DNA from 3 places in the Bradyrhizobium sp. BWA-3-5 genome. Region 3 is predicted to be linked to each of the others. Evidence: predicted binding sites of a transcription regulator. Region 3 holds the regulator's gene; each other region holds the start of a gene.
What was found. Region 3 encodes PhoB, which activates phosphate uptake and scavenging genes when phosphate is short. Its sites were predicted from a motif close to TGTCATNNANCTGTCAT; they were not measured.
Positions count from the first base shown of each region.

Region 1: the regulator PhoB is predicted to act here: its motif matches at 2,643-2,659, upstream of phnF (phosphonate metabolism transcriptional regulator PhnF).
Region 2: the regulator PhoB is predicted to act here: its motif matches at 2,610-2,626, upstream of RX331_RS28510 (UDP-2,3-diacylglucosamine diphosphatase).

Region 1 is NZ_CP136626.1:1,991,876-2,001,476, forward strand. Features, by position in the region: gene phnD (phosphonate ABC transporter substrate-binding protein) at 1-72, shown strand, start outside; gene phnE (phosphonate ABC transporter, permease protein PhnE) at 141-1,025, shown strand; gene phnE (phosphonate ABC transporter, permease protein PhnE) at 1,022-1,870, shown strand; gene phnF (phosphonate metabolism transcriptional regulator PhnF) at 1,874-2,599, opposite strand; gene phnG (phosphonate C-P lyase system protein PhnG) at 2,725-3,180, shown strand; gene phnH (phosphonate C-P lyase system protein PhnH) at 3,184-3,789, shown strand; gene RX331_RS09570 (carbon-phosphorus lyase complex subunit PhnI) at 3,793-4,896, shown strand; gene RX331_RS09575 (alpha-D-ribose 1-methylphosphonate 5-phosphate C-P-lyase PhnJ) at 4,893-5,777, shown strand; gene phnK (phosphonate C-P lyase system protein PhnK) at 5,770-6,564, shown strand; gene phnL (phosphonate C-P lyase system protein PhnL) at 6,573-7,271, shown strand; gene RX331_RS09590 (alpha-D-ribose 1-methylphosphonate 5-triphosphate diphosphatase) at 7,284-8,441, shown strand; gene phnN (phosphonate metabolism protein/1,5-bisphosphokinase (PRPP-forming) PhnN) at 8,438-9,019, shown strand; gene RX331_RS09600 (pyridoxamine 5'-phosphate oxidase family protein) at 9,043-9,601, shown strand, end outside.
Region 2 is NZ_CP136626.1:5,905,456-5,915,056, forward strand. Features, by position in the region: gene RX331_RS28500 (caspase family protein) at 1-611, shown strand, start outside; gene RX331_RS28505 (threonine/serine dehydratase) at 682-1,671, opposite strand; gene RX331_RS28510 (UDP-2,3-diacylglucosamine diphosphatase) at 1,775-2,587, opposite strand; gene RX331_RS28515 (acyl-CoA synthetase) at 2,779-4,323, opposite strand; gene RX331_RS28520 (crotonase/enoyl-CoA hydratase family protein) at 4,460-5,272, opposite strand; gene RX331_RS28525 (SDR family oxidoreductase) at 5,374-6,246, shown strand; gene RX331_RS28530 (fatty acid--CoA ligase) at 6,456-8,036, shown strand; gene RX331_RS28535 (GFA family protein) at 8,140-8,556, opposite strand; gene RX331_RS28540 (acyl-CoA dehydrogenase family protein) at 8,620-9,601, opposite strand, start outside.
Region 3 is NZ_CP136626.1:687,199-696,799, reverse strand. Features, by position in the region: gene argF (ornithine carbamoyltransferase) at 1-671, opposite strand, end outside; gene RX331_RS03245 (aspartate aminotransferase family protein) at 671-1,879, opposite strand; gene RX331_RS03240 (GcrA family cell cycle regulator) at 2,383-2,895, shown strand; gene phoB (phosphate regulon transcriptional regulator PhoB) at 3,087-3,797, opposite strand; gene phoU (phosphate signaling complex protein PhoU) at 3,808-4,524, opposite strand; gene pstB (phosphate ABC transporter ATP-binding protein PstB) at 4,538-5,359, opposite strand; gene pstA (phosphate ABC transporter permease PstA) at 5,356-6,201, opposite strand; gene pstC (phosphate ABC transporter permease subunit PstC) at 6,203-7,192, opposite strand; gene pstS (phosphate ABC transporter substrate-binding protein PstS) at 7,388-8,398, opposite strand; gene RX331_RS03205 (ATP-binding protein) at 8,539-9,601, opposite strand, start outside.

The sequences.
Region 1 (9,601 bases), 1.3 Mb from region 3:
ACCAAGGATTGGGACGGCACCATCGAACTGATTAAGTTCGTCGACGCCCTGCGCAAGAAGAAGGCGTCGTGATCAAAGGGTGATAAGGACTCGGCCGGGCGGCAACGACCCGGCCATTTTCCTTAAATTCCCGACCTGACATGACCAGCGCCGTTTCCATCCTCCCTGAGCAGCAGCTTGCGGGCCTCAACGAGGCCTATCGCATGGCGGTGCGGCGCGAGCGCCTGCGCGCGCTGTTCTCGATGGTGTTGTTCGCGCTAGCGCTGGTGCTTGCGGCGATAGGGTCCGAAGTGAACCTGCGGACGTTGTTCACTTACTTCGGAAACTTCGTCAGTTACTTCGACCGCATCCTGACGCTGGATGATCACACCAGGGTCTGGACCAATTTCGGCGAATGGTTCTGGGGCTGGCAGAAGTGGCTGAAGCTGCTCGGCGAAACCATCCTGATCAGCTATGTCGGGACGTTGGCCGGCGCGGTGCTGGCGTTCGGATTGAATTTCCTGGCCGCCGAGAATACTTCGCCCGCGCCCTGGCTGCGCTTCGTGGTTCGACGCGCGCTGGAAGTCGCCCGTACGGTGCCGGGCATCGTGTTTGCGCTGATCTTCGTCATCGCCTTCGGCTTAGGGCCGATGGCCGGCGTGCTCGCGATTACGATCCATTCGACCGGCGCGCTGGGCAAGCTGTTTTCCGAGATCGTGGAAAATGTCGACATGAAGCAAGTCGAGGGCGTGCACTCCACCGGCGCAAGCTGGCTCTCCTGCATGCGCTTTGCCGTGCTGCCGCAGGTCGCCGCGGGCTATGCGAGCTACGCGCTGCTGCGCTTCGAGATCAACGTCCGCGAGGCGTCGGTGATGGGCTTTGTCGGCGCTGGCGGCATCGGGCAGGAGCTCGTCGTCGCCATCAGGAAGTTCTACTATTCGGACGTCAGCGCGATCCTCATCACCATCATCGTCACGGTGTTCCTGATCGACATCGCGACCGGCTGGCTGCGCGCAAGGCTGTTCGGCGCGGAGGCACGGCCATGACGCCACTGCCGTCGGAAGATGCCGCGAAACTGCGGGAGCGCTACCCCGAGATATTCGATCGTCCGGCCTCGTCGCGGCTGGCGACGCCGCTGATGATTGTGGCAGCGCTTGCAATATTCATCTTTGGCTTGGTCGATCTCGATTTCTCGCCGTCGCGGCTGATCTCAGGAATCAGCCAGCTCGGCTGGATCAGCCTGATGATGCTGCCGCCCGATCCCGGCTCGTCGCTGCCGGCCTATGTCATTGCGCTCGGCGAGACGCTTTCGATCGCGCTGCTCGGCACCACGATCGCGGCGAGTGCCGCACTCCCGGTGAGCCTGCTCGCGGCCAGAAATGTGGTTCCGTCAGCCATTTTCCGCTTTCCGGTGCGGCGGTTCTTCGATTCGATCCGCGGCATCGATACCCTGATCTGGGCGCTGGTCTGGATCAACGTGGTCGGACTTGGGCCGTTTGCCGGCGTGCTCGCCATTGCGATCGCTGATTTTGGTGCGTTCGGAAAGCTGTTTTCGGAGGCGATCGAGGCTGCGGACCGCAAGGAAGTGGAGGGCATCCGTGCTGCCGGGGGCGGCAAGCTGCACGAGATCCGCTTCGGGTTGATGCCGCAGGTGCTGCCCGTCGTTGCCGGGCAGGTGCTGTACTTCATCGAATCCAACACGCGTTCGGCGACCATTATCGGCATCGTCGGCGCGGGCGGCATCGGCCTGCAGCTTGCGGAGCAGATTCGCGTGCTGGAATGGCAAAAGGTCTCGTTCCTGATCCTGATGATCCTGGTGGCGGTCGCCGCCATCGATTGGATCTCGAACCGTTTGCGCTTTGCTATTATCGGCCGGCGCGCCATCGCCTGAACGTCAGCTCTCCACCAGAAACTGCACCCGTTCGGCGGCAAAGCGCACATGCTTTGTGACCAGCGGCCGTCCCTCGATATCGACGTCGGTCGAATCGACGATGAGGATCGGACGGCCGAGGGCGAGGTCCAGGCGCGCGGCGTCGGTGGCGTCGACAATGCCGGCGGTGATCCGGGTTGAATCGCGGCGATAGTCGCGAATGCCGTAATGGGCCAGCAGTTTTGTCATGGAGCGCGCCGCGGCGTAAACGCGCCCGGCCTCGGGGAATCGCTCGGCGGACAGCCAATGCGTGCCGACGCAGATCGGTGCGCGGTCGGCCAGACGCAATGCTTCGATGCGAACCAGCGGCGCGCCGGTCTTGAGGCCAAGCTCGCGCGCCAGCTCGCGGCTTGCGACTTCTTCCGAGGCCTCGATCATTTGCCCGCGCGGCTCGTGTCCGCTTGCGCCGACGATCTCGGAAAATCGCGTGCGCGAGCGCAAGGGATAGGCGAGACGCGGCGCTTCGACATAGGTGCCGCTGCCGCGCTCGGCGCGCACCAGCCCGCGCTCGGCGAGCGCCGCCAGCGCCCGGCGTACGGTGTGGCGATTGACGCGATAGGTCTCGGCGATCTCCATCTCGCCCGGCAGCTTTTCGCCCGCGGCGAAGCGGCCGTCGGCAATGCCGCGCTCGATACCGTCGGCGACCTGGCGCCACAGCGCCACGCCGGAAGCACCATCCTGCATGCTCATGTCGTGCCGGAACCTGAAGGGGGCATTGGAAAAATCATCGGGCTGTCACGAAACGGTCATTTGCCTTGACTATCAAGTTGTCTGTTATCATAGACAACTTGAATCGGGCAAGACCGGGAATGGAGATGGCGGCCGATAGCGGAATGCAGGCCCGGCGCAAGGGGGCGATGGCGGTGCTGGCGCATTCGGATGCCGCTGACATCGCCGAGCACCTCGGCGCCATCGATGTCACCGCGTACCAATCGCTGCGCGAACCCGAGAACGGCCTCGTCATGGTACGTGGCCGCATCGGCGGCGACGGTGCGCCGTTCAATCTCGGGGAAGCCACGGTGTCGCGCGCCGCGGTTCGGCTTTCGACCGGGGAAGTGGGCTTCGGCTACACGCTTGGCCGGGATCTCGACAAGGCGCGGATGATCGCGCTGTGCGACGCCATGCTGCAGTCGTCGGAGTTCGCCGATGCGGTGGAGATGAAGGTGCTGGCGCCGCTGCGGGTGGCGATGGACACGCGGCGCAGCCGGCGGTCCGCGGAAGCGGCGGCGACGCGCGTTGATTTTTACACAATGGTGCGCGGTGAGGGATAGCCGATGGTGACAGTCGCCGAACTGCCGGCAGGATTCGCGGACAAGGTGTTGTCGGCGCAATCCACGTTCCGTTCCGTGATGGATGCGATGGCGCGCCCCGGCACCGTGCAACATATTCGCGCGGTGGCGGGTACGCCCGCGCCGCTGATGCGCGGCACGGCAGCCATCGCACTCACGCTATTCGATCACGACACGCCGATCTGGCTTGATCGGACCATGTCGGCGGCGCCCAAAGTCGGCAAATGGCTGAAATTCCATACCGGTGCGCCTCTGATCGCGGAATCTTCCGCGAGCAGTTTTGCCCTGATTGGCAACGCCAAGGATGTTCCGCCACCCGATCGTTTCGCGATCGGCAGCAGCGAATATCCGGACCGTTCCACCACCCTTATCGTGCAAATCGAGAGCCTGACCTCGGGACCGGCCTACGAATTGACCGGCCCAGGCATCCACGGCGCGGCCCTGCTGCAGGCGACGACCTCCGGCAATCTGTTCGAACAGCTTGCGATTAACGCCACCCTGTTTCCGCGCGGCATCGACGTCGTGCTGGTGCATGACGAAACCATTGTCGCCATTCCCCGAACCACGCGGCTCGCCGCGCACGGAGGCTGACCGATGTATGTAGCCGTCAAAGGCGGGGAACGAGCCATCGAGAACGCCCATCGCCTGCTGGCCCATGAGCGGCGCGGCGATCGCGATGTTCCCGAGATGTCGCTGTCGCAAATCTCCGAGCAGCTCAGCCTCGGCGTCGATCGCGTCATGACCGAGGGATCGCTTTATGACCGGGAGCTGGCGGCGCTCGCCATCAAGCAGGCACGTGGCGACCTGATCGAGGCGATCTTCCTGGTGCGCGCCTTCCGCGCCACTCTGCCGCGTTTTGGAGCGACCGAGCCCGTCGACACGGGCACGATGCAGGTGCGTCGCCGCATTTCCTCGACCTTCAAGGACATCCCGGGCGGTCAGGTGCTCGGGCCGACGTTCGACTACACCCATCGCCGGCTCGACCCGCAGCTTGCCGAAGGCAGCGCGCCCGAGGTGCCGGCGAAGGCCGAGCCGCTGGCGGCGATGCCGCGCGTCACCGACATTTTGGGACGCGATGGCCTGATCGAATCCTCCCCGAAAGCTGATGGTGATACGCCGGCCGGCGATCTCACCCGCGAGCCGCTCAGCTTTCCGGCTGACCGCGATCTCCGCCTGCAGAATCTCGCGCGCGCCGACGAAGGCTTCCTACTGGCGCTCGGCTATTCCACCCAGCGCGGCTATGGCCGCAGCCATCCCTTTGCCGGCGAGATCCGCTTTGGCGAGGTCGAAATCGAATTCTTTGCCGAGGATGCCGGTTTCGCCGTACCACTGGGCTCAATTCCAATGACCGAATGCCAGATGGTCAACCAGTTCAAGGGCTCGGCGACGGAAGCGCCGTGTTTCACCCGCGGCTACGGGCTCGCCTTCGGGCAGAGCGAGCGCAAGACCATGTCGATGGCGCTGGTCGACCGTTCATTGCGCGCACGGGAGCTTTCGGAGGAGGTCAAGGCGCCGGCCCAGGACGAGGAGTTCGTCATGTCGCATTCCGACAATGTGCAGTCGACCGGCTTCGTCGAGCATCTCAAGCTGCCGCATTATGTCGACTTCCAGTCGGAGCTCGGCCTGCTGCGCAAGCTGCGGGCGGAGTTTTTTGAAGCTGCCGCGCGCGCGGAGCCCTTGCAGGAGGCCGCGGAGTGAACACTACCGCCTATAATTTCGCTTACCTCGACGAGCAAACCAAACGGATGATCCGGCGCGCCATCCTGAAGGCGATCGCGATCCCCGGCTACCAGGTGCCGTTTGCCAGCCGCGAGATGCCGATGCCCTATGGCTGGGGCACTGGCGGTGTGCAGGTGACTGCCGCAATCCTCGGCCCCGACGATGTGCTGAAGGTGATTGACCAGGGCTCCGATGACACCACCAATGCGATCTCGATCCGAAAGTTCTTCGCCAAGACCGCGGGCGTGGCGACGACGACGTCCACCGAGGACGCCAGCGTGATCCAGACCCGGCACCGCATTCCCGAGGCACCGTTGCATGCGGGGCAGGTGCTGGTCTATCAGGTGCCGATCCCCGAACCGCTGCGTTTCCTGGAGCCGCGCGAGACCGAGACGCGCCGCATGCACGCGCTCGCCGAATATGGGCTCATGCACGTCAAGCTCTATGAGGATATCGCGCGCTTCGGCCACATCGCGACCTCCTACGCCTATCCGGTGAAGGTCAATGCGCGCTACGTGATGGACCCGTCGCCAACGCCGAAATTCGACAATCCCAAGATGGACGACTGCCCGGCGCTGCAATTGTTCGGAGCCGGCCGCGAGAAGCGCATCTACGCCATCCCGCCGCATACCAGGGTGGTGTCGCTCGATTTCGAGGACCATCCGTTCTCGCGCTATCGCTTCGACGCGCCCTGCGCGCTGTGCGGCGCCGACGCTTCCTACCTCGACGAGATCGTCACCGATGACAAGGGCAGCCGGATGTATGTCTGCTCGGACACCGACTTTTGCGAGGGACGGCAGGCCGCCGGCCATCGCGGCACCGAGAACGCCGCGCCTCACAAGGAGACGGTGCATGGCTGAGGCGCTGACTGAGAATGACGAACCGCTTCTGGTCGCGGAAGGCCTGGGCAAGAATTACGGCCGGCTGACCGCATGCCGCGACGTCTCGTTTGAGCTCTATCCCGGCGAGGTACTGGCCGTCGTCGGCGAGTCCGGCTCGGGCAAGTCGACGCTGCTGCAGCTCCTTTCGGCGCAGCTCGCGCCAAGCGTCGGCCGCGTCTCCTATCGCATGCGCGACGGCGTGCGGCGCGATCTCGCATCCCTCGGTGAGGCCGAGCGGCGCTTCCTGTTTCGCACCGATTGGGGTTTTGTACATCAGGATCCGGCGCAGGGCCTGCGCATGGCGGTCTCTGCCGGCGCCAATGTGGGCGAGCGGTTGATGGCGATCGGCTGGAACCACTATGGCCGGATCCGCGAGGCGGCTTCAAACTGGCTCGAGCGGGTGGAGATCGAGATATCCCGCATCGACGACGCGCCGCGCACCTATTCCGGCGGCATGCGCCAGCGCCTGCAGATCGCGCGCAACCTCGTCACCGAGCCGCGGCTCGTCTTCATGGATGAGCCGACCGGCGGGCTCGATGTGTCGGTGCAGGCGCGCTTGCTCGATCTGCTGCGCACGCTCGTCAGCGAGCTCGGCCTTGCGGCCATCATCGTCACCCACGACCTGGCGGTGGCGCGCCTGTTGTCGCATCGCGTCATGGTCATGAAGGGCGGCCAGGTGGTCGAGACCGGCCTGACCGACCAGGTGCTTGACGATCCCCGCGAGCCGTATACGCAACTGCTGGTTTCCTCGATCCTGCCGCCATGAGCATTCCGATGACCGCGATGATCGAACTCAGTAACGCCGAAAAGACCTTCACCATGCATCTGCAGGGCGGCGTCGAGCTGCCAGTGGTGCGCGGCGTGTCCTTTCATGTCGATGCTGGCGAATGCGTCGTTCTGGCTGGCCCATCTGGTGCCGGGAAGTCGTCGATCCTGAAGATGATCTACGGCAATTACCGCTGCGATGCCGGCCGCATAGGTGTCCGTCACCAGGACACCGTGATTGATCTTGCAAAAGCCGAGCCCCGGCAGGTCCTCGGTATCAGGCGCTCCACCATCGGCTATGTCAGTCAGTTCCTGCGCGCGGTGCCGCGGGTGGCGGCGCTTGACGTCGTCGCTGAACCGCTGATCGCAAAGGGCGTGGTCCGGAAAGAAGCCCGTGAGCTTGCCGGCGGCCTGCTGCGCCGTCTCAACATCCCAGAGCGGCTGTGGCGGCTGCCGCCTTCGACCTTTTCCGGCGGCGAGCAGCAGCGCGTCAACATCGCTCACGGTTTCGTTTCGGAATATCCGATCCTGCTCCTGGACGAACCGACGGCTTCGCTCGACGCCGCCAACCGTGCAGTCGTCGTCGAGTTGATCGCAGAAAAGAAGCGCAAGGGCGTCGCCATGGTCGCGATCGTCCATGATGATGAAATCCGAGAGGCGATCGCCGACCGCATCGTCGATGTGACGGCCTTCGCCGCGGCGGCATGAGGGAAGACTGATATGACTTCGACGAAGTCCGAAACCGTTCTTGGCAATGCGCGGCTCGTTCTTGCCGACCGCGTCATCGAGCAGGGCTGGATCGCCTTTGCCGACGGCCGCATTGCCGAGTTCGGCGAAGGCAAGGCGCCCGCCGGAAGCGAGGACGTCAGGGGCGACCTCGTCATGCCCGGCCTGATCGAGCTGCACACCGATCATCTCGAAGCGCATTACGTGCCGCGGCCGAAGGTGTTCTGGGATGCAACGGCGGCCGTCGTCTCCTATGACGGCCAGCTCGCCACCTGCGGCATCACGACGGTACTGGATTCGCTCCGTGTCTGGCGCGAGGACGGTGCGGAAGAGGTTGACGGCCGCGCCGGCGTACTTGCCGCCGCGATCACCTCCGCTCGCGAGGCCGATCTCCTGCGTGCCGATCATTTCCTGCATCTGCGCTGCGAAATCCCGATGCCCGACGTGGTCGAGGAAGCCAAGGAGTTGATCGGCCGGCCGGACGTTCGGCTGATGTCGCTGATGGACCACACGCCGGGCCAGCGCCAGTTCCGCGATGAGGCCAAGCTGCGCGATTACTATCGCGGCAAGAGCGGCGGCAAGACCGACGCCGAACTCGACGTGCTGTTCGCGCGTCGTTTCGCCTATCAGCAGGTCTATGCCGCCACCAACATGCGCGCCATCGTGGCGCTCGCGCACGAGTACAAAATTCCGCTCGCCAGCCACGACGACACGACGGAAGAGAACGTGGCTGACGCGATCAGCGACCGCGTGGCGGTGGCGGAATTTCCCACCACCAAGGAGGCGGCCCGCGGCCTGCACGAGGCCGGCATCGATATCCTGATGGGCGCGCCGAACGTGGTGCGCGGCGGCTCGCATTCGGGCAATATCGCCGCAGTCGACCTCGCGCGCGAAGGCCTTCTGGATATTCTGTCATCCGACTACATTCCTTCGAGCCTGCTGATGGCGGCGCTGCAATTGCCGCGCGATGTGCCGGCGATTGACCTTGCCTCCGCCGTGCGCACGGTGACCAAGACGCCGGCCGAGGCGGTGGGGCTTGCCGATCGCGGCGAGATTGCTGTGGGCCGGCGCGCGGATATCATCCGCGTCCACGTCGGGCGGGGCATTCCGGTTGTCCGGAGCGCCTGGCGGGAAGGGCAACGGGTGGCATGAGCGAGGCGCTGACGATACCGACGACGAACACGAGCGCAATTGGGCCGGGAAAACTCGTGCTGGTGGTGGGGCCGAGCGGCGCCGGCAAGGACACCTTGCTGGGCCTTACGCAGGCGGCCTCAGCCGATGATCCGAAAATCGTATTCCCTCGGCGCGTGGTGACGCGGGAAGCCTCGAGCGCGGAAGACAACGACTGTGTCAGTTTGGAAAACTTTCGCAACGCGCAGGCGCGGGGCGACTTCGCGGTTCATTGGGAGGCGCACGGCCACGCCTATGGGCTGCCGCGCAGCATCGAGGACGATATACGCGCCGGCCGCACCGTGGTCGCCAACGTCTCGCGCACGGTAATACCGGGGCTGCGCCAGGCCTATGCTAACGTCGTCGTGGTCTCGATCACCGCGCCGGCGGAGGTGCTTGCCGAGCGGCTTGCCATGCGCAAGCGCGGCAGCGACGGCAACATCGCGCAGCGGCTCGCGCGAACGGTCGAGGACACCGAACCCGACGTCACCATCGTCAACGTGTCGAGCGCGGAATATCACGCCCGCCAATTGATTCGCATCATCGGCGGCGCTGCGTGAATGGGAAGGACAGGAGCGGACCAATGACGGTGATCTCGACGACCGAGCAGCTCGAAGCGATCTATGGCTTTCCGAATGACGCTTCGATGGTAAAGGTGGCCGACCGCGTCACGCCGCCCTACCGCGTGCTGATCGAGAAGTCGCCGTTTGCGGCCCTGGCGACCTGCGGGCCCGAAGGGCTGGATTGCTCGCCGCGCGGCGATCTCGCAGGTTTCGTGCGCATCCACAACGAAACCACGTTGATGATGCCGGACCGCCGCGGCAACAACCGCGTCGATTCCCTGCGCAACATCGTGCGCGATCCGCGCGTCGCGCTGTTGTTCCTGATCCCGGGCTCCGGCACCACGCTGCGCGTCAATGGCCGCGCCCACCTCTCGGCCGATCCCGAACTGCTGGCCTCCTTTGCAATGGAGGGCAAGACACCACGCACCGTCATCGTGATGGAGATCCAGGAATTGTACTTTCAGTGCGCCCGCGCCATCGTGCGCTCCGATCTCTGGAATCCCGACAAGCGGGTCGATCCCAGGAGGCTGCCGACGCCGGGCGAGATTCTCGCGGGCATGAGCGACAACGAGGTCGGCG
Region 2 (9,601 bases), 2.7 Mb from region 3:
TCGGCAACATCCAGGTAGCAAAGGCCTGGCACAAGGCGGTGCTCGCGAACTCGCCGTTCGCCTACAAGACATTCCACGACAGTTTTTCCAATACGCCCTACGCCAAGTCCGCGTTGAAGCTGCAGGGCGCACCGAAGGCCGTGCCGCTGATGCAGTTCACGCATCTGGCGAAGCAGTCTGCGAACTTCAAGCCGAGCAATTTTGGTGCCCATGCTCACATGCCGATGGCGTCCAGGATCGTCACGCTGCCCGCCAAAGGCATGAACGTGAACCACGCCAGCCACGGCGGCTTTAACCGAGGCAATTTCGGCAACGGCATGGGCCTGCCCGGCAAGGGCCATTCCACGCCCGGCAACTTCGGCCGGAACGGCGGCAGGTTCGGCAAGATCACGTCCCTGAATCCGAGGATGCACAACCATCCGGTGCGGATGAACAGGCCGATGATGATGAGGAGGCCGATGATGGGCAGCGGACCGCGTCACTTCGGCGGCGGCAGTCATTTCGGCAGCCGTATGGGCGGCGGAGGCTTCAGCCGCTTCGCCGGCGCGTCCCGCGGTTCATTCGGCGGCGGGTTCGGCCGAGGGTTCGGCGGAGGCTTTGGACGGCGCTGAGCAAAGCTTCGGACAAAGCAAAAGCGGGCAGAGCACATGCTCTGCCCGCTGTCTGTTTGAAACGGCGTGATCAGGCGACCAGTTTGGCGAACAGGTCCGCGTCGACATTACCGCCGGAGAGCACGATGACGACGTTCCTGCCCTTGGCGTCGATCCGGCCGGCCAGCAGCGCAGCAAGACCGACGGCGCCGCCCGGCTCGACCACCAGCTTCAATTCGCGATAGGCATAGGCGACCGCTGCGCCGACTTCCTCGTCGGAAGCGATGACGCCGTTCGCCAAGAGCTTGCTGTTGATCGAGAAGGTGAGTTCGCCCGGGATCGCCGCCATCAGCGCGTCGCAGATGGTGCGGCCGGCAGCGTGATGGGCTTCGCGATGGCCGGCACGCAGCGACAGGCCGTGATCGTCATAGTCCTTGGGCTCGGCAACGATCACCTGCGCCTGCGGGAATTTCGACTTCACCGCCGTCGCGACGCCGGCGATCAGCCCGCCGCCCGAGGCCGGCGCCACCACGATATCGGGGCTGAGCCCGAGCGCCGTCATGTCCTCGGCGATCTCGCGGCCGGCGGTGCCCTGCCCCGCAATCACAAAGGGATCGTCATAGGGGCGCACCAGCGTCGCGCCGCGCTTGGCCGCAATACCGTTGGCGATGGCCTCGCGGTCTTCCTTGTCGCGGTCGTAAAGCACGACCTCGGCGCCGTAGCCCTTGGTGCGTTCGCGCTTGGTGACCGGCGAATCCGCCGGCATCACGATGGTGGCCTGCATGTTCAAGATCTGCGCCGCCGCCGCCACGCCCTGGGCGTGGTTGCCGGAGGAGAATGCCACGACCCCGCCGCCGCGCTTCTCTTGCGGGATCGATGCCAGCTTGTTGAAGGCACCGCGGAATTTGAACGATCCGGTCCGCTGCAGCATTTCAGGCTTCAGGAAGACCTTGGTCCCGACGCGCTCGTTGAGCACCGGGAACGTCAAGAGCGGCGTGCGCACCGCAAAGGGCGCGACGATCTGGGAGGCGGCCTCGATATCGGCCGCGCCAATGGGACGATTCTGGACAGGTTCTGGCATCCGCAATTTGTAACGCGGCTACCGACGGGCCGGCAAGACGATTTGGCGTGATCTCAGGGGACGAAAACCGGGTCTTTCGCTGCGATTCGGCTCCTTTGCCCCGTTATGCCGCGCGCGCGGCGACGCGAGGAACCGGCGCCGCCCGCCGCTCCGGATCGGCCCAGGTGATGATCTCGAACCGGCCATCCTCGTGCTCGACCAGCGCGGTGCAGCTTTCCACCCAGTCGCCGCAATTCATGTAGCGGATGCCGTGCTCGTCGCGGATGACGGCGTAGTGGATGTGCCCACAGATCACGCCGTGGGCGCCATGCCGCCGCGCCTCGCCCGCCAGGGTTTTCTCGAACGCGCCGATATAGTTGACGGCGTTCTTGACCTTCAGCTTCGCCCATTGCGACAGCGACCAATAGGGCACGCCCAACATCCGCCGGAAGAAGTTGACCAGACGGTTCATCTGGATGGCGAAATCATAGGCCTTGTCGCCGAGATGGGCGAGCCAGCGCGCGTTCTGCACCACGAGGTCGAAGATGTCGCCGTGGATGATCAAATAGCGCTTGCCGTCGGCGCCCTCGTGAATGGTGTTTTCAACCACGTCGATGCCGCCGAAATGCGTGCCGTAATAGTTGCGCAGGAACTCGTCGTGATTGCCCGGCACATAGATGACCTTGGCGCCCTTGCGCGCCTTGCGTAACATCTTCTGCACGAAGTCATTGTGCGATTGCGGCCAGTACCAGCTCGACTTCAGCGCCCAGCCATCGACGATGTCGCCGACGAGATAGACGGTGTCGGCGTCGTGACCCTTAAGGAAGTCCAGCAAACGGTCGGCTTGCGAGCCGCGGGCGCCGAGATGGACATCTGATATAAACAAGGTACGAAAGCGCCGTTCCGGGCTCTCTTCACTCAAAGTGTCACTACCCATACCCGTCCCCTGACAGATTTCTGTGACAGGGCGATGACTGATTCACGCGGCCCATAGCCCCACGAGAATCAATGCCGCACCCTTGGCTTTTGCCGATAGCAGCGCGATGCGACAGGGGAGCGACATGGCAGTGTTCTTGAGGCTGGCCGTGGTTAACGGTCGCCTCCGCTTCCCTAACTGCGATCGTGACGTTAGATCTTTCGCCCCGCCCGCTCCCAATAGGGATCGCGAAGGCGGCGTTTGAAGATCTTGCCGGAATCTTCGCGCGGCAGGTTGGACTGGATTTCGATGTGCTTTGGCACCTTGTAGTCCGCCAGCGAGACCTTGAGCTGCGCGCGGAGGAAGACGATGTCGAGCGTCACCGCCGGCTGCGGCTCCACCACGGCCATCAACGCCTCGCCGAACTCGGCATCGGGAATGCCGAACACCGCGCAATCGTGCACGCCCGGTATCGCATGCAGCGCCGCCTCGATTTCGGCCGGATAAATGTTGACGCCGCCGGAGATCACCATGTCGCGCTTGCGGTCGCAGATGAAGACGTAGCCGTCGGCGTCGATGTAGCCGACATCGCCCGAGGTGATGAACCCTTCCCGATCGATCTCGGCGCGCTTTTCCGGCTTGTTGTGGTAGGTGAAATCCGGATTGCCTGCGATGCGGGAATAGATTTCGCCGATCTCGCCCTGCGGCAGATCCCTGCCGTCCTCGCCGATGAAGCGCAGCTCGGCGCCCGGCGAAATCTTGCCGACCGTGCCGGGCTTTTTCAGCGCGTCCTCGGAGGTGGCAAAGGTGACGGCGCCGGATTCGGTGGAACCGTAGAATTCGTAGATGATCGGTCCCCACCAGTCGATCATGGCTCGTTTGACGTCGGCCGGACATGGCGCCGCGGCGTGGATGATGTGGCGCAGCGACGACATGTCGTACTTCTTGCGCACCGCCTCCGGCAGCTTCATCAGGCGGATGAACATGGTCGGCACCATGAAGATGGTGTCGACCTTCTCGGTCTCGATCACCCGCAAGAATTCTTCGGCATCGAAGCGCGGCATGATCACCAGCGCGCCGCCGAGACGGCCGGCGCGCAAGCCGAACGAATTCGGCGCAGAATGATAGAGCGGCCCGGGCAAAAGCGCGCGGGCGCCGAGCTTGAGGCCGTAGATCATCGCGCGCATGCGTTCGGCATTGGCGGTCTGTTCCGGCGTCGGCGCAAAGCGGCGCACGCCCTTGGGATGGCCCGTGGTGCCTGACGTGTAGATCATGTTCTGCGGCTGCGGCACCGCCGGTCCATCATAGCGCTCGTGCTGCTCCAGCCAGGATTCGAAGTCGATCGCGAAGTCCGGAGTTCCGAGATGATCCGGATCGATCTTGTAATTCGCCAAGATTTCCGGCGGCGTCGGCACGCTGAGCGCGGTCACGCCTTGCGGGATCGCGTCGCGGAGCTGATGCAGCATGTCGGCATGCGCGATCAGCACCGAAGTGCCGGAGTCCTTCAGCACATAATTGATCTCTTCCGGCTTGAAGTGCCAGTTGACGGGCACGCCATAGGCGCCGAGCCGCATCGCCGCGTAGGCCGCCTCGATGAAGGCGATGTCGTTGCGCATCAGCATCGCGACGCTGTCGCCCTGCTTGACGCCGAGCTTTTGCAGTCCGCTGGCAATACGGTCGGCGCGATCGGCGATTTCCTCGTGGCTGCGCCGGCGCTCGCCGCTGATGATGCCGAGGAAGAGTTGGGAGGAGGACATTTGTCTCTTTCCGATCTGAGGTCGGGTTCAAGTGATCCTCATGGTGAGGAGCGCGTCTTTGCACGTCTCGAACCATGTGGCCCGTGGCCATCCCTCGAGACGCCGCTTGCGCGGCTCCTCGGGATGAGGTTGGAGTTTACGCCTCCGCAAACCGCGGCGCGCGCTTCTCCATGTTGGCGCGCACCGCCTCGGTCTGGTTGGGGCTGCCGATCAGCTTCTGCTGCTCGACGGATTCGGCGAGCAGCGCCGGCGCCGGATCGACCGACAGCCTGCCCAGCATCCGCTTGGCGGCGCGGATTGCATCCGGGCTCTTGCCGGCGATTTCACGCGCCACTTCGAACGCCGCCGCGCGCGGATCGTCGCAGATCCGCGTCGCGAGGCCGTAGCTCATGGCCTCCTGCGCTGAGAAGATGCGCCCGGTGTAGGTCAATTCCCGCAGGATATCGTCGCGCACGAGGCTCGCCAGAATCGGCGTGCCCGCCATGTCCGGCACCAAGCCCCATTTGATTTCCATGATCGACATCCGCGCATCCGGCGTGAGGAAGCGCATGTCGGCGCCGAGCGCGAGCTGGAAGCCGCCGCCGAACGCGACGCCCTGGATCGCGGCAATGACAGGCACCGGAAGCTGGCGCCAACCCCACACCGCCTGCTGCGGAAAATTCGCAATGCCATGGGTGCGCGCCGTCAGGTCCCGCTTCTCGCCGCCGGCGATCCCGTTGCCGCCATTCTCCTTCATGGCCTGGAAGCGTCCCATGTCGAGGCCGGCGCAGAACGCCCGCCCCTCCCCGGACAATACTACCGCCCTAACGCCTTTCTCATGGGCCAGCCGCTCGGTCGCCGCCACTAGCGCCTCGAACATGGCGGCATCGAGCGCATTCATCTTGTCGGCCCGCACCAGCCGGACATCGGCAATGCCGTCCGAGATCGAGATCGAGACGCGTTGCTCCATGATTAAAATCCTCCACACTTCGTTCTTGGCGCTTTACACAAGGGACGTTGTCCGGTTTTAGTCAATCGGTCAATTAACAGACAATCCGCGGGGTGGAAACGATGTTCAACGATCAGCTTCTCGCCGGGCGGCGGATCCTCGTGACCGGCGGCGGCACCGGCCTCGGCAAGTCGATGGCGGCGCGATTTTTGCAACTGGGAGCCGAAGTCCACATCTGCGGCCGCCGCAAAATTGTATGCGACGAGACCGCGACCGAATTGATGGACGAGTATGGCGGCCGCGTCGTCAGCCACGGCGTCGACATCCGCAATGCGCTGGCGGTCGACGAGATGATCGAGCAGATCTGGGCCTCGGGTCCCCTCACCGATCTCATCAACAACGCCGCCGGCAATTTCATCTCACGCTCGGAAGACCTGTCGCCGCGCGGCTTCGATGCGGTCGCCAACATCGTGATGCACGGCACCTTCTACGTGACGCATGCGGTCGGGCGGCGCTGGATCGCCGACAGGCAGCGCGGCAACGTGGTGTCGATCACAACGACCTGGGTGCGCAACGGCTCGCCTTACGTGGTACCGTCGGCGATGAGCAAATCGGCGATCCATGCCATGACGATGTCGCTGGCGGTCGAATGGGGCAAGCACGGCATCCGCCTCAATACCATTGCGCCCGGCGAAATCCCGACCGAAGGCATGAGCAAGCGCATCAAGCCCGGTGATGAAGCCGGCGCGCGCACAAGGGCGCAGAACCCGATGGGTCGGGTCGGCACCATGGAGGAATTGCAGAACCTCGCGGTGTTCCTGATCTCCGGCGGCTGCGACTGGATCAACGGCGAGACCATCGCCATGGACGGCGGCCAGGCGCTGGCGATGGGCGGCAACTTCTACCAGTTGCGCGACTGGAGCGACGACGACTGGAACAAGGCTCGCGAGTCGATCAAGGCGCAGAACGAAAAGGACCGCGCCTCGCGGGGGTAGATCTCTGTGTCCCGGACGCGGTGCAGCGTGCAAGGCTGCGCCGCTGAGCCGGGACCCATTGCACGCCACAAGCGCGGTGGACCCCGGCTCTGCAGCGCACCGCTGATGCGCTGCGCTGCGTCCGGGGAACGCCAGTACCTCCCGTATTGTTTTCCGCGCGCGATATCGCCAAACTCCGCGCAACGATAACAAGACGATACGGGAGAGACATGTCCGCTGCCCAGCAACTGACAAACCTTGCCGACATGGTGCGCGAGCGCGCCAGAACGCGCGGCGATGCGATCGCCTATGAATTCGAGGGCCGCCAGACCACGTTCACCGAGTTCGACCTCAAGACCAACCGCGTTGCGAATGCGCTTGTAGCGCTCGGTGTCAAGCCGGGCGAGCGGATCGCCTATCTCGGCAAGAACAGCGATTTCTATTTCGAACTGCTGATGGGCGCGATGAAGGCCAGGATCGTGATGGCGCCGGTCAACTGGCGCCTCGCCGGTCCGGAGATCGCCTTCATCGTCGGCGACTGCAAGGCGCCGGTGCTGTTCGTGGGGCCTGAGTTCATCACGCAGGTCCGCAACATCAAGCCGCAATTGCCTGATGTCCGCACCGTCATCACCACCGAAGGCGGCGCGCCGGAATGGCAGGATTTTGCAGCCTGGCGCGATGCCGCCAGCGCTGATGATACGAAGGTGCCGATCAGCCCGAATGACATCGCGATCCAGCTCTATACCTCGGGCACCACGGGCAAGCCCAAGGGCGCGATGCTGTCGCATGCCAACTTCCTCAACCTGCTGAACGCCGGCAGCGAGGCCGAGAAGCCCGAATGGAACAAATGGTCGACCGACGACGTCTCGCTGGTCGCGATGCCGATCTTCCATATCGGCGGCTCCGGGTGGGGTGTGATGGGCCTCTATCACGGCGCCAAGGGCGTGATCGCGCGCGAGTTCGATCCGACCAAGGTGCTGGATTTCTTCGAGCAGTCCGGCATCACAAAGCTCTTCATGGTGCCGGCCGCGATGCAGTTCGTGGTGCGGCAGCCGCGGGCGCGGCAGGTCGATTTCTCCCGCCTGAAATACATGCTGTATGGCGCCTCGCCGATCCCGGCGGCGCTCCTGAAGGAGTGCATCGACGTCTTCAAATGCGGCTTCGTGCAGCTCTACGGCATGACCGAGACGACCGGCACCATCGTCGCCCTGCCGCCAGAGGATCATGTCGAGGGCTTGGAGCGGATGCGCTCGGCCGGCAAGGCGCTGCCCGGCATCGAGATCGCCATCCTCGATCCCGACGGCAACCGCCTGCCGCCGCGCCAGGTCGGCGAGATCGCAACCCGCTCCGGCTCCAACATGGTGGGCTACTGGAACTTGCCGGAGGCGACTGCGAGGACGCTCGGTAGCGACGGCTGGCTGCGCACTGGCGATGCCGGCTACATGGACGAGGACGGCTATCTCTATATCCACGACCGCATCAAGGACATGATCATCTCCGGCGGCGAGAACATCTATCCCGCCGAGGTCGAGAGCGCGCTGTGCGATCACCCCGATGTGGCCGAGGCCGCCGTGATCGGCATTCCCGACGATAAATGGGGCGAAGCGGTCAAGGCCATCGTGGTGATGAAACCGGGCAAGCAGGCGACCGCCGCCGACATCATCAACTTCACCCGCGAACGCATTGCCGGCTTCAAGACACCGAAGTCGGTGGATTTCATGGAAGCGCTGCCGCGCAACCCGTCGGGCAAGATCCTGCGGCGGAATCTGCGCGAGCCGTATTGGGCAGGCAAGGACCGGCAGGTGAATTGAGCACCGTCATTGCGAGCGAAGCGAAGCAATCCATCTCTCCGTGCGCGCGGATGCGTGGATTGCTTCGCCGCTTTCCTCGCAATGACGGCGGTGATAGCTACACCTACTTCTTCATCTTCTCCCGCGCAGCGCGGTGGCGCGCCTTCATCTCATCCGACCACACCTCTGCCGGATTGTAGAATTCGGCGAACGCTCTTGCGCCCGGCGGCAGCGTCACCCAGGGCTGCTTGGTTGAGGTGAAGATGTGAACGTCCGGCGGGCACTGGCCCGGATCGTCCATGGTGCCGACGCGGACGAAGCGCACCGCATGGCCCGAGCCCGGATAATTGCTCCAGACGGCGACCTTGCAGACCGGACAACGCGCGATCTTCTGGCCCCTGCCGCTGGCCGACGGTGTATCGATGATCTCGGGCTCGGCCTTGAGGTGCTCGACCCTGTCGGCTTCATAGAGCGCATTGAGCGCGTGCACGGTGCCGGTCTCGCGCTGACACCAGCTGCAGTGGCAGGCATGCACGATCATCGGCGCACCACTCAGGCGATATCGAATATTTTGGCACGTGCATCCACCTTCCATCATGCGCTCCTAATATTTCCCCGCCCCCATGTACCCGAACAGGAATCCCGCCACCTTGCGCTTCTGGATTTCCTCGCTGCCTTCGGTGATGCGGTAGCGGCGGTGGTGGCGGTAGATGTGCTCGAACGGCTTGTGGCGCGAATAGCCCATGCCGCCATGCACCTGCATGGCACGGTCGGCGGCCTCGCAGCACAGGCGGTTTGCCCAATAGTTGCACATCGAGACCCGGTCGGACAGCGTGTGCTCGACCTGTGCCTGGGTGAGCTGGTCCATTTCCCATGCGGTCTTGCGGATCAGTAGCCGCAGCATCTCCGCCTGCGTTGCCAGCTCAACCAAGGGCCACTGGATCGCCTGGTTCTCGGCCAGCGCCTTGCCGAACGGCTTTCGCTCGCGGGCATATTTGACGCTTTCGTTGATGCAATAGACGGCGGCGCCGAGCGAACTCGCCGCCTGCCTGATGCGGTTTTCATGCACAAAGCACTGCGCCAGCGACAGGCCGCGGCCGACTTCGCCGAACAACGCATCTTCAGGCACGAACACGTCCGTGAAACTGACGCGCGGATGATCGGTCGGCATGTTGAAGGTCCACATATATTCCTCGACCTTCACGCCCTCGCTTTTTGCCGGCACCAGGAAGCAGGTGATGCCGCGCGCGTCGCCGTCATTGCCCGAGGTGCGAGCAAACAGCGCGCAATGGGTGGCGACATGCATGCCGGTCGTCCACATCTTCTCGCCATTGATGATCCAGCCCTTGACGTTGCCGCGGGTCGCCTGCACCGCCCTGGTTTCCATATGGGTGGCGTCGGAACCATGGTGGGGCTCGGTCAAACCGAAGGTGATGCGGTATTTTCCGGTGATCGAACCGTCGATCATCGCCTTCTGCGCGTCGGTGCCGTAACGATCGAGCATGGTGACGATCGGCAGGTTGCCGACGATCGAGTGCTCGTTCTGCAGATCGTTGTGCAGGCCGAGCCCCTTCGCGGCGAAATGT
Region 3 (9,601 bases):
GTGACGACGCAATCGGCGCCGCGCACGGCGGCTTCCGGATCGGTGCCGAGCACGATCGGCGCGCCGGTCGCCTTGATCCAGTCACGCATCGCCTTTTTCGGCGCGAGCTCCGGCGGAGTAGCGACATTGAGCTTGAACTTGAAGCGCTCGGCCGCGTGCGCCCAGGACGCCAGCACGTTGTTGTCGTCGCCGGTCCAGGCCACCGTCTTGCCCTCGATCGGCCCACGATGCTCCTCAAAGGTCATCAGGTCGGCCATCACCTGGCAGGGATGCGAGCGCCGCGTCAGCCCGTTGATCACGGGCACGGTGGCGTGCGCGGCGAGCTCCAGCAGTGCATCGTGGTTGAGGATGCGGATCATGATCGCATCGACATAGCGCGACAGCACGCGCGCGGTGTCGGCGATGGTCTCGCCGCGGCCGAGCTGCATCTCGGCGCCGGTCAGCATGATGGACTCGCCGCCAAGCTGGCGCATGCCGACGTCGAACGAGACCCGCGTGCGGGTCGAGGGGCGCTCGAAGATCATCGCCAGCGTCTTGCCTTCGAGCGGCTTCTTGTTTCTCTCGTGCGCCTTCAGCTTAGCCTTCATGTCGGCGCTCAAGGCCAGCATGTTGCGCAGTTCGTCTAACGGCAGCTCGTTGATATCGAGGAAGTGACGGACGGACTTGCTCATCATCCCGCCGCCTTCTTGAGCTGTGTAGCCGACAACGCGGCGCAGGCGCTTTCGAGCATCTGAACGGACTGGTCGATCTCGGCCTCGCTCACGATCAGGGGCGCGAGGAAACGCACGACATTGTCGCCGGCGCCCACCGTCAGCAGTTTCTGATCGCGCAGCGCGTTGACTAGATCGCCCGACGGCACCACGGCCTTGACGCCGACCAAGAGCCCCTCACCGCGCACTTCCGAGAGCACGGCAGGATAGCGGTCGACCACGGAGGCGAGCTTCTGTTTGAGCAGCAGCGACATCTTCTGCACATGGTCGAAGAAGCCGGGTTTCAGCATCACGTCGAGTACGGCATTGGCGGCAGCGATCGCCAGCGGATTGCCGCCGAACGTCGAGCCGTGCGAGCCCGGCGTCATGCCGGAGCCGGCTTCCGCCGTCGCCAGCACTGCGCCGATCGGGAAACCGCCGCCGAGCGCCTTGGCGAGCGACATCACATCCGGCGTCACGCCGACGCGCTTGTAGGCGAAGAGATCGCCGGTGCGGCCCATGCCGGTCTGCACCTCGTCGAAGGCGAGCAGCAGGCCCTTCTCGTCGCACAGCTGGCGCAGCGCCTTGAAGAAGGCCTGCGGCGCCGAGCGCACGCCGCCCTCGCCCTGCACCGGCTCGATCAGGATGCCGGCAGTCTGCGGGCCGATCGCCTTCTTGACGGCTTCGAGATCGCCATGCGGCACCTGGTCAAAACCGTCCATCGGCGGGCCAAAGCCTTCGAGATATTTGGCGGAGCCGGTGGCAGCGAGCGTCGCCAGGGTGCGGCCGTGGAACGCGCCTTCGAAGGTGATGAGGCGGTAGCGCTCCGGGTGTCCCTTGGAAGCATGATAGCGGCGCACCACCTTGATCACGCCTTCCATCGCTTCCGCGCCGGAATTGCAGAAGAACACCAGGTCGGCAAAGCTCTGCTCGCAGAGCCGCGCGGCGAGCTTCTCGCCGTCGGGCGACTTGAACAGGTTCGACATGTGCCAGAGCTTTGTCGACTGCTCCTGCAGCGCCTTGACCAGATGCGGATGACAGTGGCCCAGCGCGTTCACCGCAACCCCCGAGGTGAAGTCGAGATAGCGCTCGCCGGTGGTCGACGTCAGCCAGCAGCCCTCCCCGCTTTCGAAGCCGAGATCGACCCTGGCGAAGACGGGGAGCAGATGCGACGTGGCGCTATTGGTCATGACGATCACTTGAAGTTGGAGACCTGCCTTCAAGACCTGCCGCGGAGCACACGCGTGCCTTGGCGCGAAGGCGGCAACAGCCGGTCTTGCGAAACGAAACGTGCCGCCTCTTAAGGGCGGCACGTGAGAGGTATTCTATGTGCGCGCGGGGCGCTGTCAACACGCCATGGAACGGCCGTTCCTGCAGTGCAGGATGGCAAAATCCGTAGGATTGCGGTGTGGTGGAAAACACGCAGTGCAATGCCTAGATGTCAGAACATGTGGACGTTGAGGCCCGGACTCTTGCGCCCGAGTCACGCCATATTGTAGCTTTTGGACTGTCGGGTACGACATCTCGTGCGGCAGTTTTGATCCCTTAAGAGTCTTTTGTGAAAGCGTAAACGTTCGGGCGCCCTTCCGCGCCCGGCGAGGGCTAAGGGATTCTGACCGCAGGGATTTTTGAGACGAATGACCCGCGGGCGCTGCCCCGAATTTGGCCGGCGCGACGCGAAGGGAAACATACGATGACGGTATTGACCTGGTCCGACGATCGCGTCGAGCAGCTGAAGAAGCTCTGGGAAGCCGGTTTATCGGCCAGCCAGATAGCCGCGGAACTCGGCAATGTGACGCGGAACGCCGTGATCGGCAAAGTGCACCGCCTAGGCCTGTCCGGCCGTGCCAAGAGCCCCTCCTCGGCCGCGCCGCGGCAGCGCAAGGCGCGCCCCGCCGCCCAGCAGATGATGCGGGTATCGCGGCCGGTGTCGCGCGGCAACACCGCGCTCGCGCACGCCTTCGAGGTGGAGCTGGAGCCCGATCCGGTCGCCTTCGACAATGTGGTGCCGATGAGCCAGCGGCTGTCGCTGCTCGAGCTGAACGAGGCGACCTGCCACTGGCCGGTCGGCGATCCCGCGAGCCCCGAGTTCTTCTTCTGCGGCGGCAAGGCGCTCACCGGCCTGCCCTACTGCGCGCACCACTCGCGCGTGGCCTATCAGCCGGCCGCCGATCGGCGGAGGCAGCAGCCGAAGCAGACGCGGTAAGGGCGAGCTGCCTCAATGAGGTCGTCCCCGCGAAGGCGGGGACCATAACCCCCATTGTCTGTGGTTATGCCGAGCTGGAGCTCCAGCGCATTTCAAAAATCGAGATTTGTGGTTATGGGTCCCGGCTCCTGATGCGCAATTGCGCATATGGGCCGGGACGACAGTGATGCGAGCCGAGATACCGCGGAACGCTACTGTGGCTGCTCCGCCTTCGCGAACCGGTCATCCAGCGCATAGCCCGCGCCGCGCACGGTGCGGATCGGGTCCTGCTCGCGGCCGGGGTTGAGCAGCTTGCGCAGGCGGCCGATGTGAACGTCGACGGTACGCTCGTCGATATAGATGTCGCGGCCCCAGACGCTGTCGAGCAGTTGCTCGCGGCTGAAGACGCGGCCGGGATGCTCCAGGAAAAATTCCAGCAGGCGATATTCGGTCGGGCCAAGATCGATCTGGCGGCCGGAGCGCGCGACGCGGCGCTTCTCGCGGTCGAGCTCGATGTCGCCATAGGTGAGCACCGTAGCAAGGCGCTCGGGGCTGGCGCGCCGCAGCAGGCCCTTCACCCGCGCCAGCAGTTCCGGCACCGAGAACGGCTTGACGATGTAGTCGTCGGCGCCGGTCGCGAGCCCACGCACGCGCTCGCTTTCCTCGCCGCGCGCGGTCAGCATGATGATCGGCAGCTGCTTGGTCTCGGGCCGAGCCCGGAGGCGGCGGCACAGCTCGATGCCTGACAGGCCCGGCAGCATCCAGTCGAGCACGACCAGATCCGGCACCCGCTCCTTCAACCGCGTATCGGCATCATCGCCGCGGGCGACGGTCTCGACCTCATAGCCTTCGGCGTCGAGGTTATAGCGCAACAGCGTGGTCAGCGCTTCCTCGTCCTCGACCACCATGATGCGTGCGCTCATCCTGTCATCCTCAGCTATTGGGAATGGTCGCAGCAAACGTCGTCATGTCGCCCTTCGGGCGCTTGTCGAGCATCTGCTGTCCCTCGATCATGTAGAATACGGTTTCCGCGATATTGGTAGCGTGGTCGCCGATCCGCTCGATGTTCTTGGCGCAGAACATCAGGTGAATACAGAACGAGATGTTGCGCGGGTCTTCCATCATATAGGTGAGCAGCTCGCGGAACAGCGAGGTGCAGATGGCATCGACTTCCTCGTCGCCCTTCCACACCGCCATCGCGGCCGGCAGATCGTGCGCTGCATAGGCGTCCAGCACCGACTTGACCTGCGACTGCACGAGGTCGGTCATATGTTCGAGGCCGCGCATCAGCTTGAGCGGCTGGAAATCGTTCTCCAGCGCCGAGACGCGCTTGCCCATGTTTTTGGCGAGGTCGCCGATCCGCTCAAGGTCGGTGGCGACGCGCATGGCGCCGACGATTTCGCGCAAGTCGATCGCCATCGGCTGGCGGCGGGCGATGGTCAACACCGCGCGCTCCTCGATCAGATGCTGCAGGCGGTCGATCTCGACGTCGGAGGCGACGACGCGCTTGCCGAGCGCAACATCACGGCGCACCAGCGCGTCGACGGATTCGGTGATCATGCGCTCAGCCAGGCCGCCCATCTCGGCGACGAGACGGGTCAGTTCCTGAAGGTCGCTGTCAAATGCCTTGGCGGTGTGTTCGGAAGCCATCTCTCAAATCTCCTCAACCAAACCGGCCGGTGATGTAGTCCTGTGTGCGTCGATCGCCGGGCGAGGTGAAAATCTTGTTGGTGTCGTCGAATTCGATCAGCTCGCCAAGATACATGAAGGCTGTCTTGTCCGAGACCCGCGCCGCCTGCTGCATGTTATGCGTGACGATCGCGATGGTGTAGTCCTCCGACAGTTCCTGGATCAGCTCCTCGATCTTGGCGGTCGAGATCGGGTCGAGCGCGGAACACGGTTCGTCGAACAGAATCACCTCGGGTCGCACCGCTACCGTGCGCGCGATGCACAGCCGCTGCTGCTGGCCGCCGGACAGCGACAGCCCGCTGGCATTGAGCTTGTCCTTGACCTCGTTCCACAGCGCGCCGCCGCGCAGCGCCTTTTCGACGCGGTCGTCCATCTCGGACTTCGAGATCTTCTCATAGAGGCGGATACCGAAGGCGATGTTCTCGTAGATCGTCATCGGGAACGGCGTCGGCTTCTGAAACACCATGCCGACGCGGGCGCGGAGCAGGTTGAGGTCGAGCTTGGGATCGAGGATGTTGGTCTGGTCGAGCAGCAGCTGGCCGGTGGCGCGCTGGCCGGGATAGAGATCGTACATCCGGTTGAAGATGCGCAGCAGCGTGGACTTGCCGCAGCCGGACGGGCCGATGAAGGCAGTGACGCGGTTGGTGCCGAGCGTCAGGTTGATGTTCTTCAGCGCGTGGTGTTCGCCGTAGTAGAAGTTGAGGCTACGGACCGTCACCTTCGGCGCGGCTTCCGGCAGCGGCAGCTGCGGGGCTGGGCCGGTCGCGGTACTTACGGATACGGAGAGTTCGGTCATTTGGATGTCCTCTCGGCGCCAAGGATGCGCGCGCCAATATTCAGGGCCAATACGGTGAGCGTGATCAGGAGCGCCCCGGCCCAGGCCAGCTGCTTCCAGTAGGCATAGGGGCTCTGCACGAAATTGTTGATGGTCACCGGCAGGTTCGCCATCGTCTTGGTGAGGTCGAGGCTGAAGAACTGGTTCGACAGCGCGGTGAACAGCAGCGGCGCGGTTTCACCGGCGACGCGGGCGGTGGCGAGCAGCACGCCGGTGATCAGGCCGGCGCGCGCAGCGCGGTAGGCGATGCGCCGGATCACCAGCGAGCGCGGCATGCCGAGCGCGGAAGCGGCCTCGCGCAACGGATTCGGCACCAGCCCCAGCATGTCCTCGGTGGTGCGCACCACCACGGGGATCACGATCACGGCGAGCGCGAGACAACCGGCGATCGCCGAGAAGCCGCGCATCGGCACCACGACCGCGCCATAGATGAACAGGCCGATGATGATCGAGGGCGCACTAAGCAGGATGTCGTTGATGAAGCGGATCACCGAGGTCAGTTTGTCGTGCTTGCCATATTCGGCGAGATAGGTGCCCGCGAACAGGCCGAGCGGCGCACCGATGCCGACGCCGATCGCGGTCATGATGATCGAGCCGATGATGGCGTTGCGCAGTCCCCCCTCGGTCGATCCGGGCGGCGGCGTATCCTGGGCGAAGACGGCGAGATTGAGCCCGGTGAGGCCGTTGTAGAACAGCGTGAACAGGATCAGCGCCAGCCAGGTGACGCCGAATGCCGCGGCCCCAAGGCACAGGAACTTGATGACGATGTTCTTGCGGCGGCGGGAAGCGTAGATTGCGTTCATGTCAGTTCCCCGCCTTCTTTTCCAGACGCATCAGCATCAGCCGCGCGGCGGCAAGCACGAAGAACGTCAGGATGAACAGCAAAAGGCCTAGCAGGATCAGGCCGGACTGGTGCAACCCGTCGCTCTCGGCGAATTCGGACGCGATCGCCGCCGAGATCGTGGTGCCTGGCGCGAAGATCGAGGACTGGATCTTGAACGAATTGCCGATGATGAAGGTGACCGCCATGGTCTCGCCGAGCGCGCGGCCGAGCGCCAGCATGACGCCGCCGATGACGCCGACGCGGGTATAGGGGATGACGACGCTGCGGACGACTTCCCAGGTGGTGCAGCCGACGCCGTAGGCGGCTTCCTTCAGGACCGGCGGCACCGTCTTGAAGACGTCGACCGAGATCGAGGTGATGAAGGGCAGCACCATGATGGCGAGGATCAGCGAGGCGTTGAACAGGCTGAGATAGGACGGGGGCCCTGCGAAGATCGCGCCCAGCACCGGCACGCCGTCGAACAGGTTGATCATGAAGGGCTGGAAGGTGTTGGCCAGGAACGGGCCGAGCACGAAGAAGCCCCACATGCCGTAGATGATCGAGGGGATGCCGGCGAGCAGCTCGACCGCCAGCCCGATCGGGCGGCGCAGCCACATCGGGCAGATCTCGGTGAGGAATACCGCGATGCCGAGGCCGACGGGGATCGCGATCATCATCGCGATGACGGAGGTGATCAGCGTGCCGTAGACCGGGCCGAGCGCACCCAGAACCGGCGGATCGGCCGACGGCGCCCAGCGCTGCGTCGTCAGGAATGCAAAACCGTATTCCCGGATCGCCGGCCAGGCACCGACGATCAGCGAGAGAATGATGCCGCCGAGGATCAGCAGGACCGAGATCGCGCAGATCCGCGTGATCCAGTAGAAGGTGACGTCGCCGACCTTGAACGCGCTGAGAGCCCTTGCGCGATCGTAAGGTCCGGCAGCTTCGATTACGTCGCTTTCAACCGCCATTTCTGCCACGCCCGATCCCCTTTACTTCTATTCGATCCGGTTCGATCCGTCTCGTGCCCCGGATGCAGCCCGGCGCATGAGCGGTGCGCTGCTATGCCGGGGGCCATCTTTTTGACGCGTTCTTGGTGACGCGTGGGTCCCGGCTCTGTGGGTGCGGCGCGTTGCGCCGCACTGCGTCCGGGACATGAGATCCGGTCAGCTCTTGATCTCGGCCGACCAGGTCTTCTCGATCAGCTTGACCACCGATTCCGGCATCGGGATGTAGTCGAGCTCTTCGGCCATCTTGCCGCCCTTCCCGAACGCGTATTTGAAGAACTTGATGGCTTCCTGCGAGGCGGCCTTATCAGTGGCATCCTTGTGCATCAGGATGAAGGTCGCCGCGGTGATCGGCCACGACGCATCGCCGGGCTGGTCGGTGAGGATCACGTAATAGCCGGGCGCCTTGGCCCAGTCGGCGTTGGAAGCGGCCGCCTGGAACGCTGCGATGGTCGGCTGCACCGTCTTGCCGGCCTTGTTAATCATCGCCGCATAGGTCAGCTTGTTCTGCTTGGCGTACGCGTATTCGACGTAACCGATCGCATTCTTGGTCTGGCCGATATTGCCGGCAACACCTTCATTGCCCTTGGCGCCAACGCCGGTCGGCCATTCGACCGCGGTGCCGGAGCCGACCTTGGCCTTCCACTCGGCGTTCGACTTCGACAGATAGTCCGTGAAGTTGAAGGTGGTGCCCGAACCGTCGGAGCGGCGGACCACGGTGATCGCGTCACCCGGCAGCTTCAGCTTCGGGTTGAGCTTGGCGATCGCGGCATCGTCCCACTTCTTGATCTTGCCGAGATAGATGTCGCCGAGCACTTCGCCCGACAGCACCAGTTCGCCCGGCTTGACGCCTTCCAGGTTCACGACCGGCACGATCGCGCCCATCACCATCGGCCACTGCACGAGGCCGTCCTTTTCAAGCTGCTCGTGCTTGAGCGGCGCGTCGGTGGCGCCGAAGGTCACGGTCTTGGCCTGGATCTGCTTGATACCGGCGCCGGAGCCGATCGACTGGTAGTTCAGGCCGTTACCGGTCTCCTTCTTGTAGGCGTCGGCCCATTTCGAATAGATCGGGAAGGGAAACGTCGCGCCTGCGCCGGTGATGTCGGCAGCGAAGGCTGACGTCGACGCGGCGACCAGGCCGGCGGCGACGATTGTCCTGATGAAATTCATGGTTGGTCTCCATCTTGGTGAGCGAAGCGCCGGTGCGCCCGATTGCGCTCACACCGCCCGTGTAGGAGCGGTCGATAGAGCTTTTACGAACGTTGGATGACAGTTGGATGACAGCAACAAGCGGTTGAAATTGCTTGTAATCAGGCTGACGCCGGGGGCTTCGCCTGGGGAAAACAGGCGGTAAACGTCGCGCCGTTCCTCGGCACGCTTTCGATCAAAAGACGGCCGCGATGACGGTTAAGAATGTGTTTCACCAGGGATAAACCGAGCCCGGTTCCGCCCTGCGCGCGGCTGTCGCCGACATCGACCCGGTAAAAGCGCTCGGTCAGCCGCGGCAGGTGCTCCGGGGCGATGCCGGGGCCGAAATCGCGGACCATGACGCGGACTTCCGGCCCGCCATCGGCCGCCGTGGCCTCCTTCAGCGAAACCATCACCCGTCCGCCGGAGGCGCCATATTTGAGCGCGTTCTCGATGAGGTTTTCGAACAGGCGCAGCAGCTCCTCGCGGTCACCCGCGATCGGCACCGGCGCGGCCGGCAGATCGATTTCGATTTCGACCTGGCGCTCCCTGGCGAGCGGCTCCAACCCATCGGCGACCTGGCGAATGATGGGGACGATATCGACCGAGGATTCGGGCTGCACATGCGCCGACAATTCGACCCGCGACAGCGACAGAAGATCGTCGATCAGCCGCGCCATCCGCGTCGCCTGCGCATGCATGATGGAGAGAAAGCGCTCGCGCGCCTTGGAGTCCTCCTTGGCCGGCCCCTGCAGCGTATCGATGAAGCCGGACAAAGCGGCCAGCGGGGTGCGCAATTCGTGGCTGGCATTGGCGACGAAATCGGCGCGCATTTCCTCGACCCGCCGCAGCGGCGTCTGGTCGTGGAAGGTCAGCAGCATGCATTTCTCGGTGCCGCCGAACGTCGTCGGCACCGGCACCGGCGTGATGATCAGCTCCATCCAGCGGTCGACCGGCCCCTGATCGAGATAGCTGGCGCGGCGCGGCTCGGTGGTGACGATCGCCTCGCGCAGCGCGGTGACGATCTCGGGCGAGCGCAGCGCGAACTGCGCCAGCTCGTTCTTGCGCAGCGCTGGCGCAAGCTGGGCTGCCGCCGCATTGAGATGGATGACGCGCCCGGCGCGGTCGAGCAACACGGCGGGATCCGGCATGCCTGATACGACCGCGCTGACGGCGGCGGTCTCC